Regions from separate parts of the Mesorhizobium sp. M1A.F.Ca.IN.022.06.1.1 genome, predicted to be linked through region 2. Evidence: predicted binding sites of a transcription regulator. Region 2 holds the regulator's gene; each other region holds the start of a gene.
What was found. The regulator LexA, encoded in region 2, represses DNA repair genes until DNA is damaged. The targets are predictions, from matches to a motif close to TGTTCNNNNTGTGTTCNG.
Positions count from the first base shown of each region.

Region 1: a site for LexA is predicted at 2,136-2,153, ahead of EJ078_RS07445 (PA0069 family radical SAM protein). Genes of this name have one in related genera too.
Region 3: a site for LexA is predicted at 1,800-1,817, ahead of parE (DNA topoisomerase IV subunit B). Genes of this name have one in related genera too.

Region 1 covers NZ_CP034455.1:1,495,635-1,499,786, reverse strand. Annotated here, with positions in the region: gene EJ078_RS07450 (ribonuclease HII) at 1-653, opposite strand, end outside; gene EJ078_RS07445 (PA0069 family radical SAM protein) at 907-2,061, opposite strand; gene EJ078_RS07440 (glycosyltransferase) at 2,210-2,713, shown strand; gene EJ078_RS07435 (hypothetical protein) at 2,910-3,884, shown strand; gene moaB (molybdenum cofactor biosynthesis protein B) at 3,899-4,152, opposite strand, start outside.
Region 2 covers NZ_CP034455.1:6,132,971-6,137,122, forward strand. Annotated here, with positions in the region: gene EJ078_RS29190 (ComEC/Rec2 family competence protein) at 1-1,548, shown strand, start outside; gene lexA (transcriptional repressor LexA) at 1,532-2,266, opposite strand; partial or broken gene glp (gephyrin-like molybdotransferase Glp) at 2,383-3,587, opposite strand; gene moaC (cyclic pyranopterin monophosphate synthase MoaC) at 3,589-4,068, opposite strand; gene trpC (indole-3-glycerol phosphate synthase TrpC) at 4,071-4,152, opposite strand, start outside.
Region 3 covers NZ_CP034455.1:5,785,650-5,789,801, reverse strand. Annotated here, with positions in the region: gene EJ078_RS27500 (type II and III secretion system protein family protein) at 1-608, opposite strand, end outside; gene cpaB (Flp pilus assembly protein CpaB) at 690-1,628, opposite strand; gene parE (DNA topoisomerase IV subunit B) at 1,883-3,937, shown strand; gene EJ078_RS27485 (FUSC family protein) at 3,981-4,152, shown strand, end outside.

The DNA.
Region 1 (4,152 bases), 1.6 Mb from region 2:
CAGCCCAACCGGAACGGCGCGAACGACGCCCTGTGCAGTCGCGCCACCGGGCCGTGCGCCTCGATCGCGGTCCGGTGGCGGACCGTCGCGTAGCCCATATGCATTTCGAAGCCGTAATGCTCATGATGGCCGCCGCAGCCGCACATCATGCGGTCGCGCATCACCTTGGCGACGATCGAGGCGGCGGCGATAGATTGCGAGCGCTGGTCGCCCTTGATCAGCGCCCGGCCCTCGCAGGTGAGCCCTGGCGGCACGTCGCGACCGTCCGCCAGCGCCAGTTTGGGCGGCAGCGACAGGCCAGCGGCGGCGCGGCGCATCGCTTCCAGGCTGGCTTTCAGAATGTTGCTGTTGTCGATGCCTTCGGCGCTGATCGAGGCCATCGAGACGCTGAGCGCCGAGCCCAGGATTTTGAGGAACAGCGCCTCGCGCTGCAGATGGGTGAGGCGCTTGGAATCGTCGAGCCCTTCGGGAATGTTGGCCGGGTTGAGCACCACGGCCGCCGCCACCACCGGACCGGCAAGCGGCCCGCGGCCCGCCTCGTCCATCCCCGCTACCGGCCACAGCCCCTCGGCCATCGCTTTCGTTTCAATCGAGAAGTCGGGCTTCTCGACCATTTCGAAGAGAAGCGGAGAATCGGAACGCGCGCGAGCCATGGTGCGGCGAGGTTCGCATCGGCTCCGATTCTCCGCAAGTCCCTCCGGGTCGGATGGGGCGTCGGACCGGGAGGGCACCGTCTCACGGCCGGGGACTGGGCCGGACGGGATTCTTGAGCAATTCCAGCAAAAGTGCGTAGCGGGCTTTCCGTACGAAGTTACATCAAAACAGAGGGTTAGCGGATCGCAATCCGGGCGCAAAACTCTGCCTCCCGAGTTGCCTTGGCGCCGGCCTTCGCGGCCGGCATTGTCTTCACAGCAGCATCAACTGCTCGCCGACGCCGGAGCCTGCGACGAATTGGTCGGTCCGAAGCTGCCGCCGCTCGGCATTGAGGCCGAGCCGCTTGGCGGCGATCTCGAAGCGCCGGCCGATCTGCCAGGCATAGGGTCCGGCGCCCTTCATGCGCTTGCCCCATTCCGAATCGTAGTCCTTGCCGTCGCGCATCGAGCGGATCAGCGACATCACATGCCGGTAGCGATCCGGATAATGGCGCAAGAGCCAGTCCTTGAAGATCGGCGCCACCTCGAGCGGCAGACGCAGCACGACATAGCCTGCCTCCCTGGCGCCGGCGGCACGCGCCGAATCGAGGATGCGCTCCATCTCCGGATCGGTGAGGCCGGGAATGATCGGCGCCACCATCACCGAGGCGGGGACGCCGGCATCCGAAAGCTGCCTTATCGCTTCCAGCCGCTTTGTCGGCGTCGAGGCGCGCGGCTCCATGGTTCTCGCCAGCATGCGGTCGAGCGTCGTCACCGACAGCGCCACCTTGGCGAGGCCGCGTTCGGCCATGCGCGACAGGATGTCGATATCGCGCGTCACCAGTGCCGACTTGGTGACGATGCCGACCGGATGGCCACGCGCCTCCAGCACCTCCAGGATCTCGCGCATGATCCGGTATTGCTTTTCGATCGGCTGGTAGGGATCGGTGTTGGTGCCGATGGCGATGGTGCGCGGCTGGTAGCCGGGCTTCGACAATTCCCTGTCCAGCATTCGCGCCGCATCGGGCTTGGCAAAGAGCTTGGATTCGAAATCGAGCCCCGGCGACAGGCCCATGAAGGAATGCGTTGGCCTGGCAAAGCAATAGACGCAGCCATGCTCGCAGCCGCGATAGGGATTGATCGAACGATCGAAGGAAATGTCCGGCGACTCGTTGCGCGTGATGATGGTGCGCGGCTTCTCGACCTGCACCTCCGTCTTGAACGGCGGCAGTTCCTCCAGCGAGTTCCAGCCATCGTCGAACACATGCCGGCTGACCGGCTCGAAGCGGCCGGACGGATTGATGCCCGCGGAGCGTCCGCGATTGCGGTCCGGCCGCACGCGCATGCCGCTCTGTTCTATCATTGCATTTGCTATCTCGGCTCTGCCTGCTCCGAAAGCGGCAATGTCGGCGCGCACGATCTGTTCCATTTTCGCCCTCTCCCAAGGACTGTCGGCAGGCTGTCGAATCGCTCTGTTCATGAAATTATTCCTATTTTGCCAATGAGAACAAAGCAAGAACTTTTTCGTTCAGAACGCGCAACTGGCGCAGCGCCGCGCTTTCCGCTATTCGGCTAAAATGCTCAGCGTCCTCATCGAAACCAGGAACGACGAAGAAGGCCTTGCCCGCACGCTGGCCTCGCTGATCGGCGGCGCGGTCGAGGGCGTGGTGCGCGACGTCATCGTCTGCGACACCGGCTCGACCGACCAGACGCATCGCGTCGCCGAGCATGCCGGCTGCCACCTTGTCGCCGGCGGCATCGCAACAGGCATCGGCCAGGCCAAGGGCGACTGGCTCCTGCTTCTGGAACCCGGCGCCCGGCTCGCCGAAGGCTGGATCGACGACGTCGTCGCTCACGCGGCGAGGCAGACGATGCCGGCGCGTTTTTCACGCGCCCGCGGCAATCGCACGCCGTTTCTGGTCCGGGTTTTTTCGGGCAACCGGGCTCTGGAGGAAGGGCTTGTCATCAGCAAGCGCCAGGCCACGGTGCTGGCGAAAAGCGCCCGCAGCGCCGAAGCCCTGGCGCGGGGCCTCGCCACCAGAAGGCTGAATGCCGAAATCTGGGTGGCGCCGCCGAAGTGAGCGCATGCCCTCCTTCTCTCCAGAAGGCGAAAAAAGAGAGAAAAAGGCCGCGAACTTTGCCGGCCCATTCTATTGTGCATTGCACAAAAACCTGCAGTGGATTAGCATCTGCTTGAAGCGGGACAATCGGAATTGGGTGACGATGAAGCGGCAGACGGCTGGCGCTTCGTCGGACGCCGTGCATACGAGGAACCCGATGAACCTTGGTACTCCAGACAATTCAGGCGCGGCCAGCCTGGAGGCGATCGCTCGTAATGGCAGCCTGTTCAGGCGCATCGCCGTGCGCATCCCGACCTATCTGAAAGATCTACGCGAAAATCCGGCCTGGCTGCCGATGTTCGTGCTGGCGCGCACCATGCCGGGGCGCCGCATGCACTGGCTAGGCGCCAGACGCGTTCGCCCGCTCGACAATGCGGGAGAGACGATGTTTGCCGGCGTCGATCGCGAGGCGGTGGTCGCGGCGCTTCGCTCCGATGGACTGTTTTCGGGGTTCACGCTGCCGTCGGCGATCCATGAGGAGATCGCCGTTTTTGCGCAACGCACGCCCTGTTTCGGCAATTTCGACCGCCGTCTCGAATTCATTCCGGGCGACCATGCCGAGGCGGAGAAGCGTTTCGGCCGCTCGCTGCTCAGCGGGCATTATTTCGAACGCATTCTCGATTGCCCGGCGGCGCTTGCCATCCAGCGGGATCCGCTGCTCCTCGAGGTCGCGCAGCACTATCTCGGCGGCCAGGCGAAACTGATCACGACGCGCGTGTGGTGGAGCTTTCCGACCGGCAAGGCCTCGGATGCCGACAAGAATCTCGCCTCGCTCGGCAAATACCATTTCGATCTCGACGATTGGCGGATGCTGAAATTCTTCTTCTATCTGGTGCCGGTCGACGCCGGCACCGGCCCGCATGTCTATGTCCGCGGCAGCCACAGGCGCCGCGCGCTCAAGCACCAGCTCACGCTTCTGGTCGGCCACCCCGCGGAAGACGTGCTGGACGTCTACGGTCCGGAAAGCGCTGCGACGCTGACGGGCGAGGCGGGCCTCGGCTTCGTCGAGGATCCGTTCGGCTTCCATATGGGAACGGTGCCGACGCATACGCCGCGGCTGATGATGGAAATCGGCTTCGGCGTCTCGCGGCCGTCGCGCCGTCGCTTCCACGGCGAGCCGGTCATCCGCTGAGCCGGACGGGGCCGCTACTCCGGCTTGCCGCGGCGCCTGAGGTGCTCGTCCAGCCGCGGCATGATCTCGACGAAGTTGCAGGGCATGTGCCGGTAGTCAAGCTGCGCCTTGATGATGCCGTCCCAAGCATCCTTGCACGCGCCGGGCGAGCCCGGCAGCACGAAGATAAAGGTGGCGTTGACGACGCCGCCGGTCGCCCGGCTCTGGATCGTCGATGTGCCGATCTTGTCATAGGAAATCCGGTGGAAGACTTCCGAAAAGCCGTCCA
Region 2 (4,152 bases):
GGACCCGAAGGCGAAATTGCCGCCGCACTGATCGTCGGCGTGCGCGCCGGCATTCCGGAGGACATCAACGAGGCGATGCGGCGGACCGGCATCTATCACATCATCTCGATTTCGGGCCTGCACATGGCGCTGGTCGCCGGCACGGTCATGCTTCTGCTGCGCGGCGCCTTTGCGCTGTTCCCGGATTTTTCGTCACGCCGGCCGGTGAAGAAATATGCCGCGGCAATCGCGCTTATGTCGATCGCCGCCTACCTCGTCATCTCCGGCGTGGTGGTCGCCGCCGAGCGAAGCTTCATCATGCTGGCCGTGATGCTGATCGCCGTGCTTTTCGACCGCGCCGCGCTGACGATGCGCAATTTGGCGATCTCGGCCATCGCCGTCATCCTGGTGTCGCCGCATGAAGTGGTTGGCCCGAGCTTTCAGATGTCGTTCGCGGCAACCGCCGCCCTTGTCGGCGCCTATGCCGGCTGGTCCGACTACCGCGCCGGCAAGGTGAGAGCGCCGCCGGCAAAGCGTTCGTTCCTGCGGTTCATGTCGCACAAACTGGCAGTCGGAGCAGGTGGCGCCGCGATGACGTCGATCATTGCCGGAAGTGCCACGGCGCTGTTTGCCATCTGGCATTTCCAGCGCGTCTCGCCGCTTAGCCTGCTGGCCAATCTCGCGATCATGCCGATCGTCACGATCGTGATGTTTCTCGCCGTCGCCAGCGCGGTCATGATGCCGTTCGGCTTCGACGGGCCCTTCCTCTATTTGATGGGCAAGGGCCTGGCGGCGATGATCGCGATCTCGGCGTGGATTTCGGAGTGGTCGCCGGTCGATGCCGTGGGCCTGATCTCGATCGATTCGGTGCTGCTGGCGACGATCGCGCTCGTCATCGCCACGATGGCGACTACGTGGCTCAGGCTGGCCGCGATTCCTTTCGCTGCCGCGGCCGTCATGATGATCCCGCAGGTGCGCACGCCCGACCTGCTGATCTCGGAGGACGCGCATCTGGTGGCGATGCCGATCGGCGGCGGCGAACTCGCCATCAATCGTGCCCGCTCGAACGAGTTCACCACCGATAACTGGAAACGCGCGCTCAAGGCCGAAACGATCGTGCCGCCGGAGACATTCGCCAAGGGCACGCTGGACATAGCCGATCCCGTCGACCTGCCGCCTGGATCGCCCTTTTACTGCACGGGCGATCTCTGCATTGGCCGGCATCCATCAGGCGCGATCGTCGCGCTCGCCGAAAAACGCGAAGCTGCCCGGCCTGCCTGCGACTTCGCAGACCTCATCGTCATTAACGACGCCACGGCCTACAATCCCTGCCGCGATCCGCGTGTCCTCGTTGTCACCAAGCGGCAGCTCGCGCGCGACGGCAGTGCCGCCGTCTTCTTCGATCCGCAATCGGCGACGGCGCGAGCAACCATTCAATACGCCGTCGAAAAACCGTACCGCCCTTGGCACGAACAGCGGCGCTACTCGCGTGAGGCGAGGGGGTTGGCGCCTTACAAGAAGCCCGAGAAGCCGAAAGCCAAGCCGCAGCCCCTCAGTAGCGGCGGATGAGCCCGACGAGCTTGCCCTGAACCTTGACGCGATCGGGACCGAAGATGCGCGTCTCATAGGCCGGATTGGCAGCCTCGAGCGCGATGGAGGCGCCCTTGCGGCGGAAGCGCTTCAGCGTCGCCTCCTCGTCATCGACCAGCGCCACGACGATCTCCCCGGGGCTCGCAGTGCTGGCGTTGCGGATGATGACCGTGTCGCCGTCGAAGATGCCGGCCTCGATCATCGAATCGCCTTTGACCTCGAGCGCGTAGTGCTCGCCGCCCGCGATCATGTCCGGCGGCACTGTGATCGAATGCGTCTGGTGCTGGATGGCGTCGATCGGCACGCCGGCGGCAATGCGACCCATCACCGGGATGGAGACGGCTGAAACGGCGTCGTCGTCATTGCTGGGCGTCGGCGTGCGGGCGGGCGCCGCGGGTTTGATCTGGCGGCCGAGATTGCCTTGGCCGCCCTGGATGACGCTCGGCGAGAATTTCTTCGCCGCATTGAGGCCGGGCGCGATCGAGTCAGGTAGGCGCAGCACTTCAAGAGCACGCGCCCGGTTCGGAAGCCGGCGAATGAAACCGCGCTCCTCCAGCGCCGTGATCAGGCGGTGGATGCCCGATTTCGAGGCAAGGTCGAGCGCTTCCTTCATCTCATCGAAAGACGGCGGAATGCCGCTTTCCTTGAGCCGTTCATGGATGAACATCAGCAGTTCATGTTGTTTGCGCGTCAGCATGGCGGCCCCCATGGGTTCTGAAACCAGAATCAGAAAAACAAACCCAGAACAAACACTATCTGTTCCAGTTGTGTTCCGCAACCGTTTAAAGTTTAGTGAATGTGTTGACGTTTTGTTCAGCGTAACATCAGAACGGTGCATTCCTCGCCGGCTTCAGCCGCCGGTGCGAAGGGTTGGCGCACGATCAGGCCATTGGCATCGGCGAGCATCCTTAACATCGAGGAATCCTGGATGCCGAACGGTGTTGCGATCAACCCCCCGCATCTTCGCGGACCACGGCGCGGACATAGTCCTGCCTGAGATCGTTGGCGTGCATTGCGACGCCTAACCGGGCCGTGCGGATTTCCTGACGGCAGGACCGGCCGCCCAGCCGCGCCAGAAGCGGCTTCAGGAACAGCTGCGAGCAGACCAGGCTTGCGACCGGATTGCCGGGCAGGCCGATGCAGCGAATGTCGCCGAGCCGGCCAAACATCAGCGGCTTGCCGGGACGCATGGCGATCTTCCAGAAGTCGAGCTGCATGCCTTCGCCGGTCAGCACGTCATGGATCAAGTCGTGGTCGCCGACGGAGGCGCCGCCAAGCGTGACGATGACGTCGGCGCCGGCCTTGACCGCCTTCTTGACCAGGGCCGCGATCGCGTCCTTGCGGTCGGCGGCAATGCCGAGGTCGAGCGCGCGCGCGCCGACCGACTGGGCCGTAGCTGTGACGCCACAGGTATTCGACGAGATGATCTGGTCGGGGCCGAGCGCGCTGCCCGGCGGCAGCAATTCATCGCCGGTGGCGATGATGGCGAGCAGCGGCTGCCGCACCACGTTGAGACTCGGATGGTTGGCCGATGCCGCCAGCGAAAGCGCCGCCGGATCGAGCTGGCGGCCTTTTTCGAGGAGCAGGTCGCCCTCGCAGAAGTCGAGGCCGCGGCGACGGACGTTTCGTCCCTCCACGGTCGGCTCGGTCACTTCGATGCCGCCGCCGCCGAGATCGCGGACATTCTCCTGGATAACGATGGTATCGGCGCCTTCGGGGAGCGGCGCGCCGGTGAAGATGCGCACGGCCTCGCCCTTGCCGACAGAGCCGGTGAAGCCACGCCCGGCGGGCGCCATGCCGATCACGGAGAGCCGCGCCGGCGCCGAGGCTACGTCGGCGGCCCGCACGGCATAGCCGTCCATCGCCGACGCATTGAAGGGCGGCTGGGTGCGCAGAGCCACCACGGGGTCGGCCAGCACCCGGCCGGACGCGTCGGCCAGCGGCACGCTTTCGCCTGGCAGCGCGGTCGCGCCGTCCAACAGGCGTTGGAGCGCCTCGGCGACCGGAAGCAAAGCCATGCTAAGGACCTACCTTGTAGTCGCCCGACTTGCCGCCGGTTTTCTCGACCAGCCTGATGCCGGAAATCGCCATGGCGCGGTCCGCTGCCTTGGCCATGTCGTAGATGGTGAGGCAGGCAACCGACGCCGCGGTCAGCGCCTCCATTTCGACCCCGGTCTTGCCGGTAACCCTGGCAAGCGCGGTGACCCTCAGGCCGGGAAGCGCGCGATCGGGCTCGATCTCGACGGCAACCTTGGTGAGAAGGAGGGGATGGCAAAGCGGGATGAGCTCATGCGTCTTCTTGGCCGCCATGATGCCGGCGAGGCGCGCCGTGCCAAGCACGTCGCCTTTCTTGGCGTCGCCGGCCAGGATCATCTCCAGCGTTTCCGGCTGCATGGTGACATACCCTTCGGCGATGGCCGTGCGCGTCGTCTCGGCCTTGCCGCCGACATCGACCATGTTGGCTTCGCCCTTGGCGCCGAGATGCGTAAGCGCGGGCATCCTCAAACGGCCTCGGCCGGCGCCTTGCCCGTCAGCAGAAGGGCGGTCGCGGCGGCCACGTCGGCCTGCCGCATCAGGCTTTCG
Region 3 (4,152 bases), 350 kb from region 2:
CGACCGCCGACGCCGAAGGCAAAGTTGGCCCCGTATTTGGCGCCGAGATCCTGTCCCGCCTGCCGGTTGATCTCGACGAAACGGACATTGAGCTGAACCTGCTGCGAGGACGAGATGTTGACCGAGTTGATCACTTCCTCATTGCCGGAGAAGCGCGACGCGATCTTGCTCGCCTTGTCGGCCGCGACCGCGTCTTCCGCCTCGCCCGAAAGCACCACGCGGCCGTTGGCCGAACCGACCTTGATCTTGGCATCCGGCACGCTGGCGCGGATGGTGTTCGCGAGTTGGTCGGTGTCCAGCGTCACCTCGATGTCGATGGTGCCGACGAGCTGCTTGTTCTGATCGAACAGCGCGATGCCGGTGGTGCCGAGATTGTTGCCCAACACATAGAAGGACTTGTCGGTCAGCGGATTGACGTTGGCGATCTCCGGATCGCCGATGACGATCTGATAGAAGGCCGCGTTCGTCATGATCGTCTTGGGCTTGCCCTTGGCGACTTTGATCGAGGCGTTCTTGGTCGCCGAGACGTATACGACGTCGTTGTTTGCCTGGGCCGGCGCCCCAAAGGCCAGCATTCCGGCGGCTGCCAGAAAGGCGCCCGCCGCCATTGCACGCAGAAGGCGCAGCCCTCTCGTCGTCCGTTCTTTGTTCAACACATGCATTGTCCCGTTCCCGCCGGTCCCCACCGGCTATTGTTCTTGTTCCTTGGAAGGAACGACGTCTCCCTCGGCGGGCTTGGAGGGAACCTTGTATTCCTCCACCTTCGTGCCACGGGACACGATCACCGTCTTGAATTTCGGCTCCTCCGGATCCTTCGCCACCGCCTTGACCAGCGAGGCGGCGCTTGCCTCGGCGCTCGCGGCAACCGAACCGCCAAAGGAAGAGATGGTGGTAAGCCCGTTGCCGCTGGCGCTGGCATCGGCGGCGGACCGCAAAGACAGCGACAAGGAGCCGACGGTGCGGGCGAGCGCTACCTTCTGCGCCCCTTCGTTCGTGACCTCGAGGGTGACGGAATTGGCGACCTGCGGCTCGGTCTTGCGCTCGTCCGCGCCCTGCCCGACCGAAAGCACCTTGGCGTCGGAGACGACGATTTCGGACGTGACCGTCGAGCCGGCTGCCCCTTGCGCGTTCTTGGACACTTCCTGGATTTCGCCGGCATCGCGCGTCAGCACGACGTCGACCCGGTCGCCCGGCGTGATGAAGCCGCCGACGCCGGCGATCTCGTCGGTGCGGATGGTGACTGCCCGCATGCCCGGCGACAGCATGTTGGAAAGTGTGGCGCGGCCATTCGGTCCCGACAGCTTGGCGAGCAGCACCGGCTCGTTGACCTCGATCGGCGACAGCACGACGCGGCTGCCTTCGGCCAGCAGCTTGTCGACGGTCGGGAAGGCGCCTTGCGGCAGAGAATCCTGCGGCCACGGAATTTCGGTGAGTTGCGACCGGTCGAGCTGCATGCCGTAGCGCAGCGGCGCATTCGCCACGACGATGGTCTTGAACTCGACTTTGGGCTCGTGCGGCACCACGATCGATGCCGTCTTCTGCTCGGACTGGGCCCTCGCCTGGCTTTTGACCCAGAAGTCCGCGGCAAAGATCGAGATCGCGCCGAAAACGGCTGCGATGCCGATCATGGTTATGGCCCTGCCCTTCACAACGAAACCCCTGACGCCCCGTGGTCTTTTGCCGTTGAGGCTCACGCTAGGCGTTAATGTTAAAGAATCAGGAATCCGAAGGGGTGGAGCCCGCCCTATTTCCGGCGGCTTGGTTATCGAATGGTTTTGGAATAAGAGACAGTTTGATCCCTGAACGGAACAGGAACTCGTTCGCCCGCCAAAAGCGTGGCAGTATCGAGGAGTGATTCGCAGTACCGGACTTAATGGCTAGCATGGACGACACCAGCGATCTTTTCGGCAACCCGGAAAAGCAGCCCCAGCAAGTACGCGCGCCCTCGCGGCCGGCCGATCCGCTGGTGCAGGCCGCGAAGCGCTCGGCCGCCGCCCGCGACGGCAGCGAGAGCTACAGCGCCGCCGACATCGAGGTGCTTGAGGGGCTGGAGCCGGTGCGCCGCCGCCCAGGCATGTATATCGGCGGCACCGACGACAAGGCGATGCATCACCTCTTCGCCGAGGTGATCGACAATTCGATGGACGAGGCGGTGGCCGGCCACGCGACCTTCATCGACGTCGAGCTTTCGGCGGACGGATTTCTTACCGTCACCGACAATGGCCGCGGCATTCCGATCGACCCGCATCCGAAGTTCAAGAAGCCGGCGCTCGAAGTCATCATGACGACGCTGCATTCGGGCGGCAAGTTCGACTCCAAGGTCTACGAGACCTCCGGCGGTCTGCACGGCGTCGGCGTATCCGTAGTCAACGCGCTGTCCGACCACCTCGAGGTCGAGGTCGCGCGCGGGCGCCAGCTCTATCGCCAGCGCTTCTCGCGCGGCGTTCCGGTGAGCGGGCTGGAGCACCTCGGCGAGGTGCACAACCGCCGCGGCACCAGGACCCGCTTCCATCCCGACGAGCAGATCTTCGGCAAAGGCGCCGCCTTCGAGCCGGCCCGGCTCTACCGCATGACGCGCTCGAAGGCCTATCTGTTCGGCGGCGTCGAGATCCGCTGGACCTGCGATCCCTCGCTGATCAAGGAAAAGGATCAAACTCCGGCCAAAGCCGAGTTCCATTTCCCGGGCGGCCTGAAAGACTACCTCAAGGCCACCCTCGGCGACGAATTCCATGTCACGCGCGAAGTCTTCGCGGGCAAAAGCGACAAGCAGGGCGGCCACGGCTCGCTGGAATGGGCGGTGACCTGGTTCGGCGGCGACGGCTTCCTCAACTCCTACTGCAATACGATTCCCACTCCCGAGGGCGGCACGCATGAGGCGGGCTTCCGCAACGTGCTGACGCGCGGGCTTCGCGCTTATGCCGACCTCATCGGCAACAAGCGCGCCTCGATCGTCACGACCGAGGACGTCATGATCTCGGCCGCCGGCATGCTATCGGTATTCATCCGAGAGCCGGAATTCGTCGGCCAGACCAAGGACAGGCTGGCCACCATCGAGGCGATGCGCATCGTCGAAACCGCCATCCGCGACCCGTTCGACCACTGGCTGGCCGACAACCCGCAGGAAGCCTCGAAGCTTCTCGAATGGGTGATCGCGCGCGCCGACGAGCGTGTGCGCCGGCGCCAGGAAAAGGAAGTCTCGCGCAAGAGCGCGGTACGCAAGCTGCGCCTGCCGGGCAAGCTCGCCGACTGCACGCAGAACGCCGCGGCCGGCGCCGAGATCTTCATCGTCGAGGGCGACTCGGCCGGAGGCTCGGCCAAGCAGGCACGCGACCGCGCCAGCCAGGCGGTGCTGCCGCTGCGCGGCAAGATCCTCAACGTCGCCAGCGCCGGCAACGACAAGCTTGCCGCCAACCAGCAGATTTCCGACCTGATCCAGGCGCTCGGCTGCGGCACGCGCTCGAAATATCGCGACGAGGACCTGCGCTACGACCGCGTGATCATCATGACCGACGCCGACGTCGACGGCGCGCATATCGCTTCGCTTTTGATCACCTTCTTCTACCAGGAGATGCCGAACCTGATCCGCGGTGGCCACCTCTATATGGCTGTGCCGCCGCTCTATTCGATCCGTCAGGGCGGTAAGGTGGCCTATGCGCGTGACGACGCGCACAAGGACGAATTGCTGCGCACCGAATTCACCGGGCGCGGCAAGGTCGAGATCGGCCGCTTCAAGGGCCTTGGCGAGATGATGGCCTCGCAGCTCAAGGAAACCACGATGGACCCGAGGAAGCGCACGCTTCTCAGGGTCGACGTGATCGATGCCGAGCAGGCGACCAAGGACGCCGTCGACGCGCTGATGGGCACCAAGCCCGAGGCCCGCTTCCGCTTCATCCAGGAACGTGCCGAATTCGCCGAGGCCGACGTGCTGGATATCTGAACGCGGACTGGTCCATAACAGGCTCCGGGACGGAGACTTGCATGTGACCTGGACGCGGCTGAAGGATCTAGCCGGGACACCGTTAAGTGAGCTGACCCAGCCGACGCGCTCGGACTGGATCTTCGCCCTGCGAACGGTTTCTGCCGGGCTGATCGCGCTGCTTGCCGCTTACGCCTTGAAGCTCGATCATCCGCAGTGGGCGATGATGACCGTGT